DNA from 3 places in the Streptomyces sp. NPDC021100 genome. Region 2 is predicted to be linked to each of the others. Evidence: riboswitches for the same ligand, from Rfam matches in the RefSeq annotation. Region 2 holds a riboswitch; each other region holds the start of a gene.
The links. A riboswitch is a leader RNA that binds a small molecule or an ion and turns the genes downstream of it on or off. The one in region 2 is predicted to bind cyclic di-AMP.
Positions count from the first base shown of each region.

Region 1: linked by a shared signal. The riboswitch ahead of ACH4PU_RS28935 (M23 family metallopeptidase) and the one ahead of ACH4PU_RS17340 (transglycosylase family protein) in region 2 are both predicted to bind cyclic di-AMP.
Region 3: linked by a shared signal. The riboswitch ahead of ACH4PU_RS05640 (C40 family peptidase) and the one ahead of ACH4PU_RS17340 (transglycosylase family protein) in region 2 are both predicted to bind cyclic di-AMP.

Region 1 covers NZ_JBIRQH010000020.1:64,778-70,078, forward strand. The annotation lists gene ACH4PU_RS28930 (GntR family transcriptional regulator) at 1-556, opposite strand, end outside; gene ACH4PU_RS28935 (M23 family metallopeptidase) at 881-1,687, opposite strand; cyclic di-AMP (ydaO/yuaA leader) riboswitch at 1,701-1,857, opposite strand; gene ACH4PU_RS28940 (M16 family metallopeptidase) at 2,082-3,449, opposite strand; gene ACH4PU_RS28945 (M16 family metallopeptidase) at 3,494-4,879, opposite strand; gene ACH4PU_RS28950 (DNA topoisomerase (ATP-hydrolyzing) subunit A) at 5,142-5,301, shown strand, end outside.
Region 2 covers NZ_JBIRQH010000008.1:102,143-107,443, forward strand. The annotation lists gene eno (phosphopyruvate hydratase) at 1-296, opposite strand, end outside; gene ACH4PU_RS17340 (transglycosylase family protein) at 1,048-1,788, opposite strand; cyclic di-AMP (ydaO/yuaA leader) riboswitch at 1,793-1,972, opposite strand; gene ACH4PU_RS17345 (transglycosylase family protein) at 2,233-3,384, opposite strand; gene ACH4PU_RS17350 (cytochrome P450) at 3,536-4,834, opposite strand; gene ACH4PU_RS17355 (DUF6479 family protein) at 4,940-5,301, opposite strand, start outside.
Region 3 covers NZ_JBIRQH010000002.1:441,250-446,550, forward strand. The annotation lists gene ACH4PU_RS05620 (pentapeptide repeat-containing protein) at 1-140, opposite strand, end outside; gene ACH4PU_RS05625 (hypothetical protein) at 192-767, opposite strand; gene ACH4PU_RS05630 (YchJ family protein) at 1,093-1,497, shown strand; gene ACH4PU_RS05635 (GNAT family N-acetyltransferase) at 1,479-1,994, opposite strand; gene ACH4PU_RS05640 (C40 family peptidase) at 2,149-2,622, opposite strand; cyclic di-AMP (ydaO/yuaA leader) riboswitch at 2,629-2,780, opposite strand; gene ACH4PU_RS05645 (endo alpha-1,4 polygalactosaminidase) at 2,961-4,043, opposite strand; gene ACH4PU_RS05650 (spherulation-specific family 4 protein) at 4,013-4,681, opposite strand; gene ACH4PU_RS05655 (NAD-dependent epimerase/dehydratase family protein) at 4,678-5,301, opposite strand, start outside.

The sequences.
Region 1 (5,301 bases), on a different contig from region 2:
CGGCGTGCGTCTCCCAGGTCTCCACGGGCCGGGCGGGCGGCTCGGGCGCGTACATCCAGGCGATCTTGCGCCGCACCTGGGTGAGCAGCGCGCCCAGGCTGGGGCTGCCGGACGCCTGGGCGAGCGTCTCGTCGAACCAGTCGCCCAGCGGGCACAGCTCGCCCGGCTGCCCGGCGCGGGCGCGCTCCCGGCCCAGCCGGACCAGTCCGCGCAGCACCTTCAGGTGCGCCTCGGTCCGCCGCTGCGCGGCCCGGGCGGCCCCCAGCGGCTCCAGCAGCGCCCGCACCTCCAGCAGGTCGGCCGCCTCCTGCTCGGTCGGCTCGGCGACGCAGGCGCCCGCGTGCCGGCGCGTGGTCACGAAGCCCTCGGAGGCCAGGGTGCGGAGCGCCTCCCGGACCGGGACGCGCGAGACGCCGTACCGGCGGGCGAGCAGTTCCTCGATGAGCCGGCTGCCGGGCGGGAAGGCGCCGGAGACGATGTCGTCGCGGATGGCCGTGCACACCGCCTGCGCGGAAACGCGGCGGCTCTCGGGAACCGCTTCGGTCCCGCCGTTCACAAACGTCCCCGCATTGGACGGACCTCCGGATCGACCCCGACGCGGCCTCGCGTAAAAGCGACGGTCCGCGGGCGAGGGACGCTTCTTCAGGATTCGCTCGACTCTATGGCAATCCCGCGCGGATTCCGATGGCCGCCGGAAGACCATGGAAATGATTTGGCCAAGCGGAGCGCACGGAGCCGAGTGGAGCGCACGGAGCCGAGTGAAGAGAGCGGGGCCGAGTGGAGAGAGCGGGAAAGCTTCGCCGCCTCCGGACGGCCGAAAGCCCCGCCGCGGACGCGTGGTCCGGGCGGGGCTCGGCGGAAGAAAAGGGGACGGCCGCGGTCAGATGGCGACGCCGTGGGCGCGCAGGTACGCGACCGGGTCGATGTCCGAGCCGTAGGTGGGCGCCGTGCGGGCCTCGAAGTGCAGGTGCGGGCCGGTGACGTTGCCGGTGGAGCCGGAGAGGCCGATCTGCTGGCCGGGGGTGACGGTCTGGCCCACGCTGACGCCGATCGACGAGAGGTGGCCGTACTGGGTGTACGTGCCGTCGTTGTGCTTGATGACGATGTTGTTGCCGTAGGCGCCGCCGTTGCCGGCCTCGACGACGGTGCCGGCACCCACGGCGTGAACGCTGGTGCCCTCCTCGGCGTGGAAGTCGACGCCGGTGTGGCTGCCGGAGGACCACAGGCCGCTGGAGGCGTGGTACTGGGTGGAGACGAAGGAACCGTCGATCGGCATCACGAAGGTGTTGAGGCGCTTGCGCTCCTCCTCGCGGGCCGCGCGCGCCTTCTCGGCACGCTCGGCCTCGGCCTTGCGCTTGGCCTCGTCGGCGCGCTTCTTGACCAGGGCGGCCTGCGCCTTGGCGGCGTCCTCGGCCTTCTGGGTGGCGGCGTCCTGCTCGGCGACGCCGCGCTGCATCTGGGCCTGCTCGTCCACGCTGTCGGCCACGTGGTCGGAGATGACGACGGCCTGGGTGAGGCCGGTGTCCTGCACGCGGGGCGCCTCCTCCGGAGAGGCGGCGAAGGCCGGAGCGGCGACACCGGCGACGACGCCCGCGGCGCTCAGGGTGGCTATGCCGGCGACGTTGGCGCCGACTCGCACGGCACGGCTCGGACGACGGTGCTTCCCGGTGGCACGGGTGAACGCCATGGTTGCGGCTGTTCCTTTCCTTCCCTCTCGCCTACCGGGTTAGCTGACGGGTTCGGAGCAGGAAGGTCTCCTACGGTTCCCTCCGGAGAGGGACCCGATTCACCCCAGGGAACATGTGGTTCCCCGGCTCCCCTGGCTCGCGCCGTACGGGGACTCGGCGATGGCTGCCCGGGGCCGCGGTTGCGGCTCCGATCCGACGGGCTGCCGCCATGAAGCTAATCGTCGTCAGATTCGAACGGCAAACGGAACCCCGTTTTAGTGACGCACGCCACAGAAGGATGGTGCAACCGCTCCTATAAATCGGGCATAACGGAGGCGCGTGGCCCCCGAAGGGCCCACGCGCCTCTCCGCCCCCGCGCGTGCGCCGGGGCGCATGCGGAGGCTTGAGCTTCCGTCAGGCGGAAACGACCGTCACCTCGCCGATGCCAAGCGCCCGGACGGGCTCGGCGATCTCCGCGGCGTCCCCGACCAGCACGGTGACCAGGCGGTCGGCCGGGAAGGCGTTCACGACGGCCGCGGTGGCCTCCACCGTCCCGGTCTGCGCGAGGCGTTCGTACATCCGGGCCTGGAAGTCGTCCGGGAGGTACTGCTCGACCTGGTCGGCCAGCGTGCCCGCGACGGCCGCCGCCGTCTCGTACTTGAGCGGCGCGACACCCACCAGGTTCTGCACGGCGACGTCGCGCTCGGCGTCCGTCAGCCCCTCGGCGGCGAGGGTGCGCAGCACCGTCCACAGGTCCGCCAGCGCCGGACCGGTGTTGGGGGTGTCCACGGAGCCGCTGATGGCGAGCATCGCGATGCCGGTGCCGTCGGGGGCGGAGCGCAGCACCTGGCCGAACGAGCGGACGCCGTAGGTGTAGCCCTTTTCCTCGCGCAGCACGCGGTCCAGACGGGAGGTCAGCGTGCCGCCGAGGCAGTACGTGCCGAGCACCTGGGCGGGCCAGACGCTGTCGTGCCGGTCGGCGCCGACGCGGCCGATGAGCAGCTGCGTCTGGACGGCGCCCGGGCGGTCCACGATGACGACGCGGCCGGTGTCGTCGGCGGAGACGGGCGGGACGGGCCGGGGCTCGGCCGGGGAGCCCGTCCAGGCGCCGAGAGTGTCGGCCAGGGCCTGGTCCAGGTCGACGCCGGTCAGGTCGCCCACGATCACCGCAGTGGCGGTGGCCGGGCGGACGTGCGCCTCGTAGAAGGCCCGTACGGAGGCGGCGTCGATGCGCTCGACGGTCTCCTCCGTGCCCTGCCGGGGCCGGGACATCCGCGAGTCGGCCGGGAAGAGCTCGGCGGAGAGCGCCATGGCGGCCCGGCGGGCCGGGTTGGCGAGCTCGTGCGGGATCTCGTCCAGGCGGTTGCGGACGAGGCGCTCGACCTCGTTGTCGGGGAAGGCCGGGGCGCGCAGGGCGTCGGCGAGCAGGCCCAGCGCCTTGACCAGCCGGGAGGCGGGGACCTCCAGGGAGAGCCGTACGCCGGGGTGGTCGGCGTGGGCGTCCAGGGTGGCGCCGCAGCGCTCCAGTTCGGCCGTGAAGTCCTCGGCGCTGAGCTTGTCCGTGCCCTCGGAGAAGGCGCGGGCCATGATCGTGGCCACGCCCTCCAGGCCGGCCGGCTCGGCCTCCAGCGGCGCGGCGAGGCTGACCTCGACGGCGACGACCTGCTGGCCGGGGCGGTGGCAGCGCAGCACGGTCAGGCCGTTGGGCAGCCGGTCGCGGCCGGGGGCCGGGAAGTTCCACGGGGTGGCCGTGCCCGGCAGGGGCTGCGGGTGGAACTGCATGGTGGGTCCGGCGGTGCCGGTGGCGCCCACGACTGCGGCTTCGCTCACTGGGCCGTCTCCTCTTCCTGTACGTCGGCTTCCTGCGCCATGGCGCCCTCGGTGGCGCCTGTCTCGTCGGCGCCCGCGGTCTGGGGCCCGGTCGGCTCGTAGACGAGCACCGCGCGGTTGTCGGGGCGCAGCCGCGCCTGGGCGACGGCCCGCACCTCCTCCGGCGTGACCTCCAGGACCCGCTGGACCGCGGTCAGGGCGAGCTGCGGGTCGCCGAAGAGGACGGCGAAGCGGCAGAGTTCGTCGGCGCGTCCGCTGACCGTGGCCAGCCGGTCCAGCCATTCGCGCTCCAGCTGGGCCTGGGCGCGCTCCATCTCCTGGGCGGTGGGCCCCTCCAGCGCGAAGCGGGCCAGCTCCTCGTCGACGGCCGTCTCGATGTCCGCGACCTCGGCGCCGGCGGACGCCTTGACGTCCAGCCAGCCCAGTGAGGGGGCGCCCGCGAGGCGCAGCATGCCGAAGCCCGCCGCGACCGCGGTGCGGTCGTGCCGGACGAGGCGGTTGTGCAGCCGCGAGGACTCACCGCCGCCGAGTACGGTCAGTGCCAGGTCGGCGGCGTCCGCCTCCCGGGTGCCGTCGTGCGGGAGCCGGTAGGCGGCCATCAGGGCACGCGAGGGCACCTCCTCGCGGACCACCTGGCGGAGCTGCTCGCCGACGACGTCGGGCAGGGCGCCGTCGCGCGGCGGCTGCTTGCGGTCGTGGGCGGGGATGGACCCGAAGTACTTCTCGATCCAGGCCAGCGTCCGCTCGGAATCGATGTCGCCGACCACGGCGAGGACGGCGTTGCCGGGCGCGTAGTACGTGCGGAAGAACTCCCGCGCGTCCTCCAGGGAGGTGGCGTCCAGGTCGGCCATCGAGCCGATGGGCGTGTGGTGGTAGGGGTGGCCCTCGGGGTAGACCATCGCCGTCAGCCGCTCGAACGCGGTGCCGTAGGGCACGTTGTCGTACCGCTGGCGGCGCTCGTTCTTGACGACGTCGCGCTGGTTCTCCATGGACTCGTCGTCGAGCGCGGTGAGCAGCGAGCCCATCCGGTCGGCTTCCAGCCACAGCGCCAGCTCCAGCTGGTGGGCGGGCATGGTCTCGAAGTAGTTGGTCCGCTCGAAGCTGGTGGTGCCGTTGAGCGAGCCGCCGGCGCCCTGCACCAGCTCGAAATGGCCGTTGCCCTTCACCTGCGCCGAGCCCTGGAACATCAGGTGCTCGAAGAGGTGGGCGAGGCCGGTGCGGCCCTTGACCTCGTGGCGCGAGCCGACGTCGTACCAGAGGCAGACTGCCGCGACCGGGGTCAGGTGGTCCTCCGAGAGCACCACTCGCAAGCCGTTGGCCAGGCGGTGCTCGGTCGCTGTCAGGCCGCCGGTGCCGGCCTGTTGCGCGGCCGTGTGACCCATGGGCATGTACGTCCCTTCGATCGCTCGATATCTCGCTGCATCCCGCGCCGCGGTTACCCGCCCGCGGCGCCCGCGACGACTCGCGTGATGAACACTGCTGTCACTGTATGCAAGCGCACCGACATCCGGCGAAGTTCCCGGGGCCTCCCCAACGACAACGCGGTGCTCGCGGACGGGTCGCGGTCGGCGTTGTCAGTGGGGAGGTCCACAATGGTCGGCGTCAGTCCGCCCCCGGCAATCGACCGAAGGAGCCGCAGCCGCGATGGCCCGCCGCAGCACGAAGACCCCGCCGCCGGAAGAGTTCGAGGAGCGCATCCTCGACATCGACGTCGTCGACGAGATGCAGGGCTCCTTCCTCGAGTACGCCTACTCCGTCATCTACTCCCGCGCCCTGCCCGACGCCCGCGACGGCCTGAAGCCGG
Region 2 (5,301 bases):
GCGTCCAGGTCGAACATGGCCTGGTCGATCAGGCGCTGCTCGGTGGCGTCGTAGCCGACGAGCTCCGGGCCGATCTGCTCGATGACGGCCAGCACGGCCTTCTCGACGCCCTTGCCCAGGTAGCGGTTCTTGTCCCCGTCGCGGAGCTCGATGGCCTCGAAGGCACCGGTCGAGGCACCGGACGGCACGGCGGCGCGGCCGGTGGAGCCGTCGTCGAGGCCGACCTCGACCTCGACCGTGGGGTTGCCTCGCGAGTCGAGGATCTCGCGAGCTACGACGACGTCGATGGACGGCACGAGGGTCTCCTTCGTGTGTGTCTGGGTACTCCAGCGTTCTGCAGCACGAGCCTAACGGGCGCCGGAGGGTCCACCCGCCCCCGGAGCGCCACCCCGCCGGAAAAATGGCACAAACGCCGAGATCAAGGGCGAATGGGCGAGCTGTTCGCTCAAGGGGGAACCGGTGCGGGAACCCGGTGCGGAACCGATTCGGGAACCGGACGGCGGGCGGGACCGGGCGGGGCGGGGGAGGCGCATCCGTACGTGGCCGGGTGGGGCCGGGTGGGGCGGCCGGCGCGCGGGGCGGCCGCCGGGCGCGCGGAAACGGCGCGCGCTCGGGAGCGGTTCACGGCCCGGGAGGGTGCGCGTCCGACAGTGCCCCCGCGCCTCGGAACGGTACGCGCCCGGGGCGTTTCGCGCCTCGGAACGGTATGCCTCCGGGAACAGTCGCGCCCCGGAACGGCCCGCGCCCGAGCACGCCTTCGCGCCCCGGAACGCGGTCCGCGCCCCGGCCTGACGCGCACCGGACCCGACGCGCGCCCGGGCACGGCGAAGCCCCGCTCCGATGCGGCTCGGGGGGGGATCGATCGCATCAGAGCGGGGCGGTTCCGCTGCGGCCCGGGAAGGGGGCCCGGGCCGGTGGTCGGGTGCCGCACCGGGAACGCCGGCGGTACGGGCGGCGGTACGCGCCGCCCGGCCGCGGGGCCCCGGTCAGGGCCTCGGCCGGGGGCCCGGCCGCGTACGGCACACGCCCCCGGAAGACCCCTCAGCCTCAGCTGAGGTGCAGCTTCTGGCCGGGGAAGATGAGGTCGGCGCTCTCCACGACGTCCTTGTTGCGGTCGTAGAGCTTCTCCCAGCCGCCCTTGACCTTCTTGGCCTCGGCGATCTTGGCGAGGGTGTCGCCTTCCTTGACCTGGTACTCCCCGTCGCCCATCTTGACGGTCTTCGGCGCGGCGTGCTTCGGCGCGGCCGGCTTGGCGGCCGGCGCGGCCGGGGCCTCGTCGGCCTCCCGCTGCGGAGCGGCGTGCTTCGGCGCCGCCTTGCGCTCGCTGCGGTCGGCGTGGCTCTGGCCCGTCGCACGCTGGCCGGAGGCCGACTTGGAGACGACCTTGCCGGAGCCGGAGGTGTCGACGTCCGGGGAACCGCCACCGCGGGTCAGGCCGCCCTCGCCGGCGCAGCCCCAGGCGCCGGGGCCCTGGGCGGCGAGCAGCTTCTCGGCGACCAGGATCTGCTGGCCCTTGCTGGCGAGGTCGGCGCGCGGAGCGTACTGGGTACCGCCCATGGCCGCCCACGAGGACTGCGAGAACTGCAGGCCGCCGTAGTAGCCGTTGCCGGTGTTGATCGACCAGTTGCCGCCGGACTCGCACTGGGCCACGCGGTCCCAGGTCTGCACGGAGGCGGCGTGGGCGGACGTGGCCATCATCAGCGGGGCGGCGACTGCGGCGCCGGTGACACCCGCGAGCGTGGCGATGCGGACGGCCTTGTTCGGACGACGGTGCTTGCCCTTGGACATGACTCGGTTTCCTCACCGGCGCCTACGAGGTGAGCTGTCGGGTTCGGGCGTGAGTTGCCCGGCCCGGTGGCTTGCGCTCACCAGGCTTCACCCCAAGCCGTTCCGGTACGTCGGTCGTTGACCGATGAACCGTTCCGGCGACCTACCGTGGTTCCCCCGCTCCTGCCTACGGCGCTTGCGCGACGACTCCCCCGGCCGCCGGCAGGATTCGGCGTGACGACCGTGGTGCTCGCGATGGCGAGCGATGACGACGGTAAGCACAGACGGCCGACGGGTTCAAACCCTCCTTTTCAGCCACCGTCTGCTCCACCCACCCCGGGGAACCCACTGTTTCCGCAGGTGAAGGTGGTTTCACGGGTTTCTGACGAGCCGTCTCCGCGCGGATGTCAACGAGACCCATGTCTCACTTTCATCCGGAACGGACATTCGACGCGAACTTCCCCGCTACTTCTTCAGTTCGAGCTGCTGACCGGGGTGAATAAGGTCCGGATCGCCCCCGACGACCTTTTTGTTGTCCTGGTACACGCGGTGCCAGCCGCCCTCGACCCGGTGCTGCTCCGCGATCTCTGACAGGTTGTCACCGGGGCGCACGGTGTAGTCGTGCACGGCGGACGCGTCCGCGCGCCCGCGCTCGGCGCCGCGCGAGGCGCGTTCCCCGCCGGAACCGGACGGCTCCGCGCGGTGCTTGCCGGTGCCGGCGTCGTCCGCGCCGGCGCTCGTGCGCTCATCCGTCGTGCCGGAGGCGGACGTTCCGGAGTCAGCGCCGCCGTCCCGGCCGGTCTTCTGCCCGTCGGCCGCGGTGTCCGTGGCGTCACCGGCCGGCTTGCGGTGCTTGCCGCCGGCGGACGAGCCGGTGGACGTGTCGCGGTCGTCACCGGACGGCTTCTCCGGCCGGCCCGGCTTACCGGAGGCATCGGTGGTACCGGAGTTGCCGGTGGTGCCGTGCTCGCCGGCCTTCCCGCCCTTGTCGCCGGTCGTCGGCCGCTCGGAGGAGGCGTCCTTCCCGGCGGAGGTGTCCGACGTCTTCCCGGAGGCCTTGTCGGACGACTTCCCGTCGGCCTTCTTGTCGGTCGTGCCCTCGGTCTTGCCGTCGGCCTTGTCGGACGACGTGTCCCGCGACCGGTCGGAGTCGGTCTTCCCGGACGTCCCGGAAGCCGGCGCGTGCGACGACCCCTCGACCGCGTCGTGCGGCATGCCCGGGTTGACCTCCGGCGCACGGCCGTCCTTGGCCAGGTCGGACTTCACCGCGCAGGCGGGCCAGGCGTACGGGCCGCGGGCTTCGAGGATCCGCTGGGCGACGGCGATCTGCTGGGCGCGGCTGGCCTGGTCGGGGCGCGGCGCGAACTCCGTTCCGCCGTACTGCTTCCACATGTCGGGGGTGAGCTGCAGTCCGCCGTAGAACCCGTTGCCCGTGTCCGCGCTCCACAGGCCGCCGCTCTCGCACTGGGCGACGCGGTCCCAGGTGGGGGCGTCCGCGGCGTCGGCGGTGGTGGCACCGAGCAGGGGCATGGCGATCCCGGCGCCCGTCACGCCCGCGGCGACGACCACGGCGGGCAGTTGACGGGGACGGCGATGTCGGCCTTTCCCGGAGAGCATGCGATCACCTCTCATATTGCTGCCGACCGGCTGCTGACCGCCGCCGATCGTGTGGCTGCTGAATATGACGGCAGAAGATAGCCACGGCCCTCAGGCGCCACAACCCACCGCGATCAGCGCCGTGCAATGGTCAAGCCGAGTTGACGTATAGTCATGTGCCCGTCTGCCCGGGCTCCGGAGAGAAGGCCACGGGCAGGGTCCGCAGGCCCCGCATGATGAGCCCGCCGCGCCATCTGAGATCGGCCGGATCAGCGGAAAGCCGCAGGTCGGGGAGGCGTCGCAGCAACGTCGCGAGCGCCGTCCGGCCCTCCAGCCGCGCCAGCGGCGCCCCGAGGCAGTAATGGATTCCGTGCCCGTACCCGAGGTGCTGATTGTCACTGCGGGCGAGGTCGAGGGTGTCGGGCTCGGCGAACCGTTCCGGATCCCGGTCGGCCGCCGCGAGGACGACGAGCACGGGGTCGCCCTCCGCGATGCGCTGTCCGCCGATCGTCAGGTCCCGGGTGGCGAACCGCCAGGTGGCCAGTTCCACCGGACCGTCGTACCGGAGCAGCTCCTCCACCCCGGTCTCCAGCAGGCTCTCGTCCCCGGCGGCCAGCGCGCGCTGCAGGCGCTCGCGCTCCCCGGGGTTGCGCAGGAGCGCGTACGTGCCGTTGCCGATGAGGTTGACGGTGGTCTCGAAGCCGGCGAAGAGCAGGATGAAGGCCATGGCGGCGGCCTCGTTCTCGGTGAGGTGCTCGCCGTGGTCGCTCGCCCTGATCAACCCGGAGATCAGGTCGTCGCCCAGGTCCTCGCGCTTGCGGTGGATCAGCTCCGCGAGGTACGTCCGCATCCGCTTCACGGAACGGGCCACTCCGCCGCGCGGCCCGCCGCCGTGCCGGATCATCATCCCGGCCCAGTCCCGGAAGTCGTCCTGGTCCTCCGGCGGGACGCCGAGCATGTCGCAGATGGCGTAGATGGGGAGCGGGAACGCGAACTCGTGGATGAGGTCCGCCTCCCCGCGCTCCGCGAACCCGTCGATGAGCCGGTCGGTGAGCTCCTGCACGCGGGGCGCGAACTCGGCGACGCGCCGGGGCGTGAACGCCTTGGAGACCAGACGGCGGAGGCGGGTGTGGTCCGGGGGGTCGATGTTGAGCAGGTGCGTCATGAGGTTGGCGCTCCGCTCGCCCGGAATGCCCACCTTGCCCTTGCCGTGCGCAGCCTCGGAGTGGTGCACGGGGTTCTTCGACAGCCGCTGGTCGGCCAGCGCCTGCCGCGCGTCGGCGTACCGGGTCACCAGCCACGCCTCCACCCCGCTCGGCAGGGCAGTCCGGTGCACGGGGGCGTGCTCACGGAGCCAGGCGTACGCCGGGTAGGGGTCGCTCGCGAACTCCCAGGTGAAGAGGGGAGGCGTGGGGCCCTCGGGGAGGGCGGGCGGGGCGGCAGCGGTGTGGTCGTCGGTTTTGTCGTGCACGGTCCGACGCTACTAGGGGGCGCGGGGCGGGGCGCGGCCCCGCCCGCCCGCTTCCGTGGTGACCGCCCGGCGACGGTCGTCCAGGGGCGGCCGTCCAATGGGGACCTAGTGGTGGCCGCCCCCGCCGCTGCCGAAGGCGCCGCTGCTCCCGGGGTTCCACTTCCGGCGCTCCTCGGTGAGCTCCTCCTCGTGGCTCCCGGGGTTCCGGAGCTCGTGCGGAAGAACGCGCTCCCCCGGGCCCTCGGTGCGCAGCGGGTCCGCCTCCCGGTGCTCGGTCACGTAGCCGACGGCGTCGTCGTTGTCCTCGTGCCCCGGCCCGTGGTCCGGCGAGGACGGCCCCCGGTCGTGCTCCTCGCGCGTCTGCCAGGCGCCCTGCCGCCGCTGCGGCTGGCTCGGGGGCGGCGGTTCCTTGTCACGCCACCGCCGTCCGTACACGAAGGCGAGGAGCAGCAGGGCGCCGACACAGA
Region 3 (5,301 bases), on a different contig from region 2:
CCGCCCTGCGCCTCCTCGAAGACGGAGCCGTCGAAGTGGACGCTCTCGTAACTGCCGCCCCGTTCCATCGGGCCCGTGAACGGCTCCAGGCGGTGGGCGTAGGGCAGTTCGGTCAGTTCTCGGGAGGCGGGGATGCGCATGCGCCGCAGCCTACGCGGTACGGCCGGCCCGCCCGCGTGCTCGCCGGCCGTCTAGGACGCGGGGGCCGCGGTGGCGGGGGCGGCGGCGGGTGCGCCGAGTGCCGACAGCAGGACGCCGAGGAGCTGCTGGAGGTCGCCGAGGATCTTGGTCACGTCGGCGGCGAGGCCGAGGACGTTGGCCGCGGCCAGGTCCACCAGGGCCTGGTTGACATCCTTGATGAGCTGGTCCACCACTTTCTGGATGTCCGCGGCGAGGTCCCGCTGGGCGGTTCCCGGCTGACCCGGCTGGGGCTGTGGGACATGCGCCTTGACGGAGGCGCGCAGCCGCGCGGCCTGCTCCGTGAGCTGCCGCTGCATCTCCCGCAGCTTGGCGAGGTCCGGCTTGGCCGCCTGGAGCTCCTTGCCGATCCGGGCGCCCAGCGAGAGGACGTCGCCCAGGCTTCCGACCGTGGTCAGCCGGTCGGCGGTGTCCGAGGCGGGCACCGTTTCCGCCCTCTCCGCCGTATCCACCGTCTCCGCCGCCGGGCGCTCCGGCGCCGGGTCCGCCGCGAGGGCCGGCCCGGCGACGGCCAGGACCAGCGAGCAGCAGGCCGCTAGGGCGATGGTGGTCGTTCTGCTGATGCGCATGCGGGCAACTCCCTCCAGGAACGTCCCTCATGGGGACGAGGCCCACGGTGTGCCGCGGCGCGGGGCCCCGCAACCGCTCGCCGGGACGGGGCGGGGCGCTTCCGCTGCGGCCCGCACCCGCTCTGACCTGCTCTCTTGACGCGGTCGGCCATTCTTGCCGGGGCCGGCGGGGCGTTCGGCCGGGAGGGTGCCCCGGTCCCGCCCCTTCCCGTTTCCTCCAGGGCTGCGCCCCGGACCCCCTTGTCGCGGCTCCGCGGGCGCGGGGGCTGGCCCCCGCAAGAAACGGGAAGGGGCGGGACCGGGGCACCCTCCCCGCCGGGGCACAATGCATCACGTGCCCCGAAACACCATCACCCCCACCACCCCCTGCCCCTGCGGCCTCCCCGCCGCCTACGGCGACTGCTGCGGCGCCTTCCACGAAGGCGCGAAGCAAGCCCCCACCGCCGAACGCCTCATGCGCTCCCGCTACAGCGCCTTCGTCGTGGGCGACGCCGCGTACCTCCTCCGCACCTGGCACTCCGCCACCCGCCCGCCGTCCCTCGACCTCGACCCGAAGGTCCGCTGGACGGGCCTGGAGATCCTGGCGACCTCGGCGGGCACCGCGTTCCACCAGGAGGGCACGGTGGAGTTCCGCGCCCACTGCGTGGTGCGGGGACAGGAGGACGCGCAGCACGAGCTGAGCCGCTTCGTCCGGGAGAACGGCGCCTGGGTCTACGTGGACGCCGCCTGAAGACGCTCCGGCTCCCAGTCGGTCTCGTAGAACCTCACCCGCTCGTCTTCCCCCGCGAGCCGCATCCCCGCCGCCGTCATGACGCGGTGGGACGGGACGTTGTCGTGGTCGGCGTCGCCCTTCACCCGCCGGACGCCCCGCGTCCGCGCCGACGCCAGGGCGGCGCGGAGCGCTTCGGAGGCGTACCCCTTCCCGCGCTCGGCGGGCAGCAGCCCGTAGCCGACGGTCACGGCCCCGTCCTCGTCGGCGGGCCCGTGGAAGTCCAGCCCGCCGACCACGCGCCCGTCCTCCCGGCGCCGTATCTCGTAGGCTCCCGGATGCCGCCCGGGCCCCTCCCGTTCCGCCGTCAGGAACCGCCGCGCGGCCTTCACGTCGTCGTCCTCCGGATACCCGGGTACCCAGTGCGGCAGCAGCTCCGGGTCCTCGGCGGCGATGTTCTCCGCCTCGGCGACGGTGAGGCGGTGCAGGATGAGCCGGGCTGTCACAAGGTCGTCCATGGCCCGACGGCTATCACCCGCCGACACGGGCCCGCATCGGTTTTTCGCCGTCCCCGCACCGGGACGTCGTCCCTCCGGGCGGCTCTCACCTGAAGGAGACGGGCCGGCGCCGCCGATGAGGCGCCGGCCCGAATGAGACATCAGGTGTCAGACGTCAGCGCACGCGGCCGTACCAGACGCTGTTGGACCAGATCTTCTCCAGGCGGACCTTCTTGCCGGTGCCGGGAGCGTGCCAGATCTTGTTTCCACCCGCGTAGATGCCCACGTGGTAGACGTTGCTGCCGGAGTGGAAGAACACCAGGTCGCCGACGGAGCGGGAGCCGCGCGAGATGTGCCGCGTGGCGTTGTACTGGTCGGCGGCGACGCGGGGGAGCTTCTTGCCGGCCTTCTTGAACGAGTAGAGCGTCAGGCCCGAGCAGTCGAAGCGGTTGGGGCCGGTGGCGCCCCACTGGTACGGGGAGCCGCTCTTGGACGCCGCGACCTTGACGGCCTGGGAGCCCGGGGTGGCCGCCTGGGCGTCCCCGGCCATGCCGGGGAGCAGGACGGACGCCGCGACAGTGGCGGCGGTGAGGGCCGATGCGGTTCCGGCCCGGGAGATGAGCGCGGGTATGCGAGGCAGCGCAGACATGCCGAGTAAGCCCTTCGTCATCCGCCTGCGAAAGATGACCTGTCGGGTTCGGGCTGACAAAGTTGCCCGGCCACCATGTGGCTTCACCCCTAGGACCACCGCCATCGTGGTCCGTCGTGCCTGGGTCTCCCGCTCCTGCCGATCCGCGTGTATCCGGTCCGCACCCGGAGCGGCGGCAGGACTCGGCGTCCGCCCGGGTGGCCCGCCTCTGTGACGGGTTCTTGGTTGTTCGGTGCATGATCCTGCACCATCCACCGGCGAAATCCGGTGCCGAAACGGCCGTCTGTGAGGTTCTTCACGCCGGCCGGAAGGTTTCATTCCGGCGGCTTGACCCCTTCTCAGCAGGGACGACGCCAGGAATTGAGACCGAGTTTCTTCTGCATGGAACTGAGCCCCAGATCCTTGGTCCGACCGCAGAACTCCCCCGGATCCAGCTTGTATTCGACGTGGAACACCGCCTTGCCGCGCTTCACGAAGGGCGACAGTTTGTCGCATTCGCGGAACTCGGCGCACTGTTCGTTCACGGCGAAGTCGAAGTCGCCGACGAGGTCCGGGATCTGGTCGAGGTCGTTCTTGAGACCGACGGACATTCCGCGGTCATGGGCGAGCCGTGCGATCAGGCGGTTGAACGCCAATTGGTGGGCGGCGGTGAGGGGGAAGCCCGTCTCGTTCCGGAACCCCTCGGTCAGGTCCGGTTCGACGGCGTCGAAGCCCTTCTTCCGGCACATGTCGAAACGTTCCGCCATGATCGGTTCGAGGACGTCGAGCCGCCGGATGTCCAGCCACTTCTCGCCCTTCCAGCCGTCGTTGTCCGCGCCGAGCACCGCCTCCGGGAACTTCTTCGCGTCGGGCCGCCAGTCCTCGTACGCGCCCACGTTGACGTAGCAGACGACCTTGCGGCCGTCGGCGTGCAGCCGTTCCACGGTCGCCGCGTCGTTCTCGAAGCCGTCGATGTCGTAGACGGGGACGTCCACCGAGGTGTCGACCTTCCCGTCGAGCTGCCACTGCCAGCGGGTGCCGGGGCGCGGCTGCCAGCGCGCCGCCCGGTCGGCGGGCTTCCCCGACGACGGGGCGGCGGATTCCGGTGTGGACGGGCCGGCGGACGGGGTGTCCCGGGACGGCGCCGGGCTCGTGCCGCGCCGGGGTTTCCCGGGCGCCGTGTCCCGGTGGCCGGGCCGGGGTTGCGCCGACGCGCTGGGCCTGCCGTCCCGCTCGGGCCCGTCGGCCTGGTCCTCGTCCTCCGAGCCCGACCCCGAGCAGCCGGCGGCGACGAGCAGGGCCGCGGCCGTCAACGCCCCGGCGCCCAGGGCCCGGCGGGCCCCGCGGCGCCGGGGGCCGCCCGGTTCCGGGCGTGCGGCTCCCAGACGGGTGGATGTCAGACGTGCGGATTTCAGGCGCTCGTCGGTGGTGCGGTCTGCCATGGGTTCTCTCCTGTTCCCGGCACCGCGCAGTGCACTCCCGCGCCGCGCAGTCCGGCCGTGCGGGACACATGACCGGCCCGCTCCTGGGGCACACCGTAGACCAAGTGGCAGAAGAGCGAGGGGAGATGGCCCTTGGTCCAGTCCGGGACCCCGGCCGTCCGGTACGCCTCCCAGTCGCCCTCGAAGGTCACGAGCAGATCGGCGATCCGCGCGTACCCGGGGTCCGGGTGCGTCCCGTGGTTGAACACGACCGTACGTCCCCCCAACGCCCGCGCGCACGCGGCGAGTCGGCGGTAACGGGCGAGGAACTCGGGGGCCGTGGGCACCTGGTCGAGGAATACCCCGTCGACGCCGTACCAGCCGCGGTGCCTGCGGACGTCCGCCAGTACCGCGCGCGGCGGCCGGCGCCCGTAGCCGGTGTCCACGTACCCCAGCACCGGGACCCCCGCGTCCCGGAGCCGGCCGGCGGCGGTGCGGAAGGCCGGGTCGGGCCGGCGCCCCGGGCCGTCGGCGGCGTTGAGCACCACGCCGCGCAGCGCGGGGGCGGCCCGCAGCAGGGCCGCCCACGCGCCGGGGTCCACCGCCGGGTGGACGTACAGCGGTACGAGCAGCCGCCGGTCCCCGGGCGGCGCCGTCACCGTGGCGCCCGCGCCGGCCGGAGCCGGGCGTCGGCCCACAGGTCGGCGAGGGTGGTGTCGAACGCGTACTCCGGCCGCCAGCCGAGCGCCCGTTCGGCGGCCGTGACGTCGGCCTGCTGCCAGGGCAGCGCCGCCGAGCGCGGCGAGCCGTCGCCGGTCTCGTCGACGCGCCCCCGGAAGCCGGCGGCCCGCGCCAGCCCCTCGGCGACCTCCCGGGCCGTGTGCGCCGTCCCGCTGCCGATGTTGAGCACGCCGGTGACCGGCTCGGGGGCGGTGACGGCGAGCACGACCGCCCGGGCCACGTCCCGCGCGTCGACGAAGTCGCGGTGCGCGGAGAGGTCCCCGGTGCGGACGATCCCGTCGGGGCCGGCCTCCCGGATCCCCTCGGCGAGCCGGCCGGGCAGCGACGTGGGCGGCGAGCCGGGGCCCAGCGGGTTGAACACCCGCAGCACGAGCGCGTCCAGCCCCGAGCCGGTGACCGCCAGCGTGCCCGCCAGCTTGGCGGCGCCGTAGAGGCCCAGTGGGGCGGTGGGGGCGGACTCGGTGAGCGAACGGGCGCCGCCCCCCGCCCCGTACTCGGCGGCCGACCCGAGGTGCACCAGCCGGGCGGCGGGCGCGGC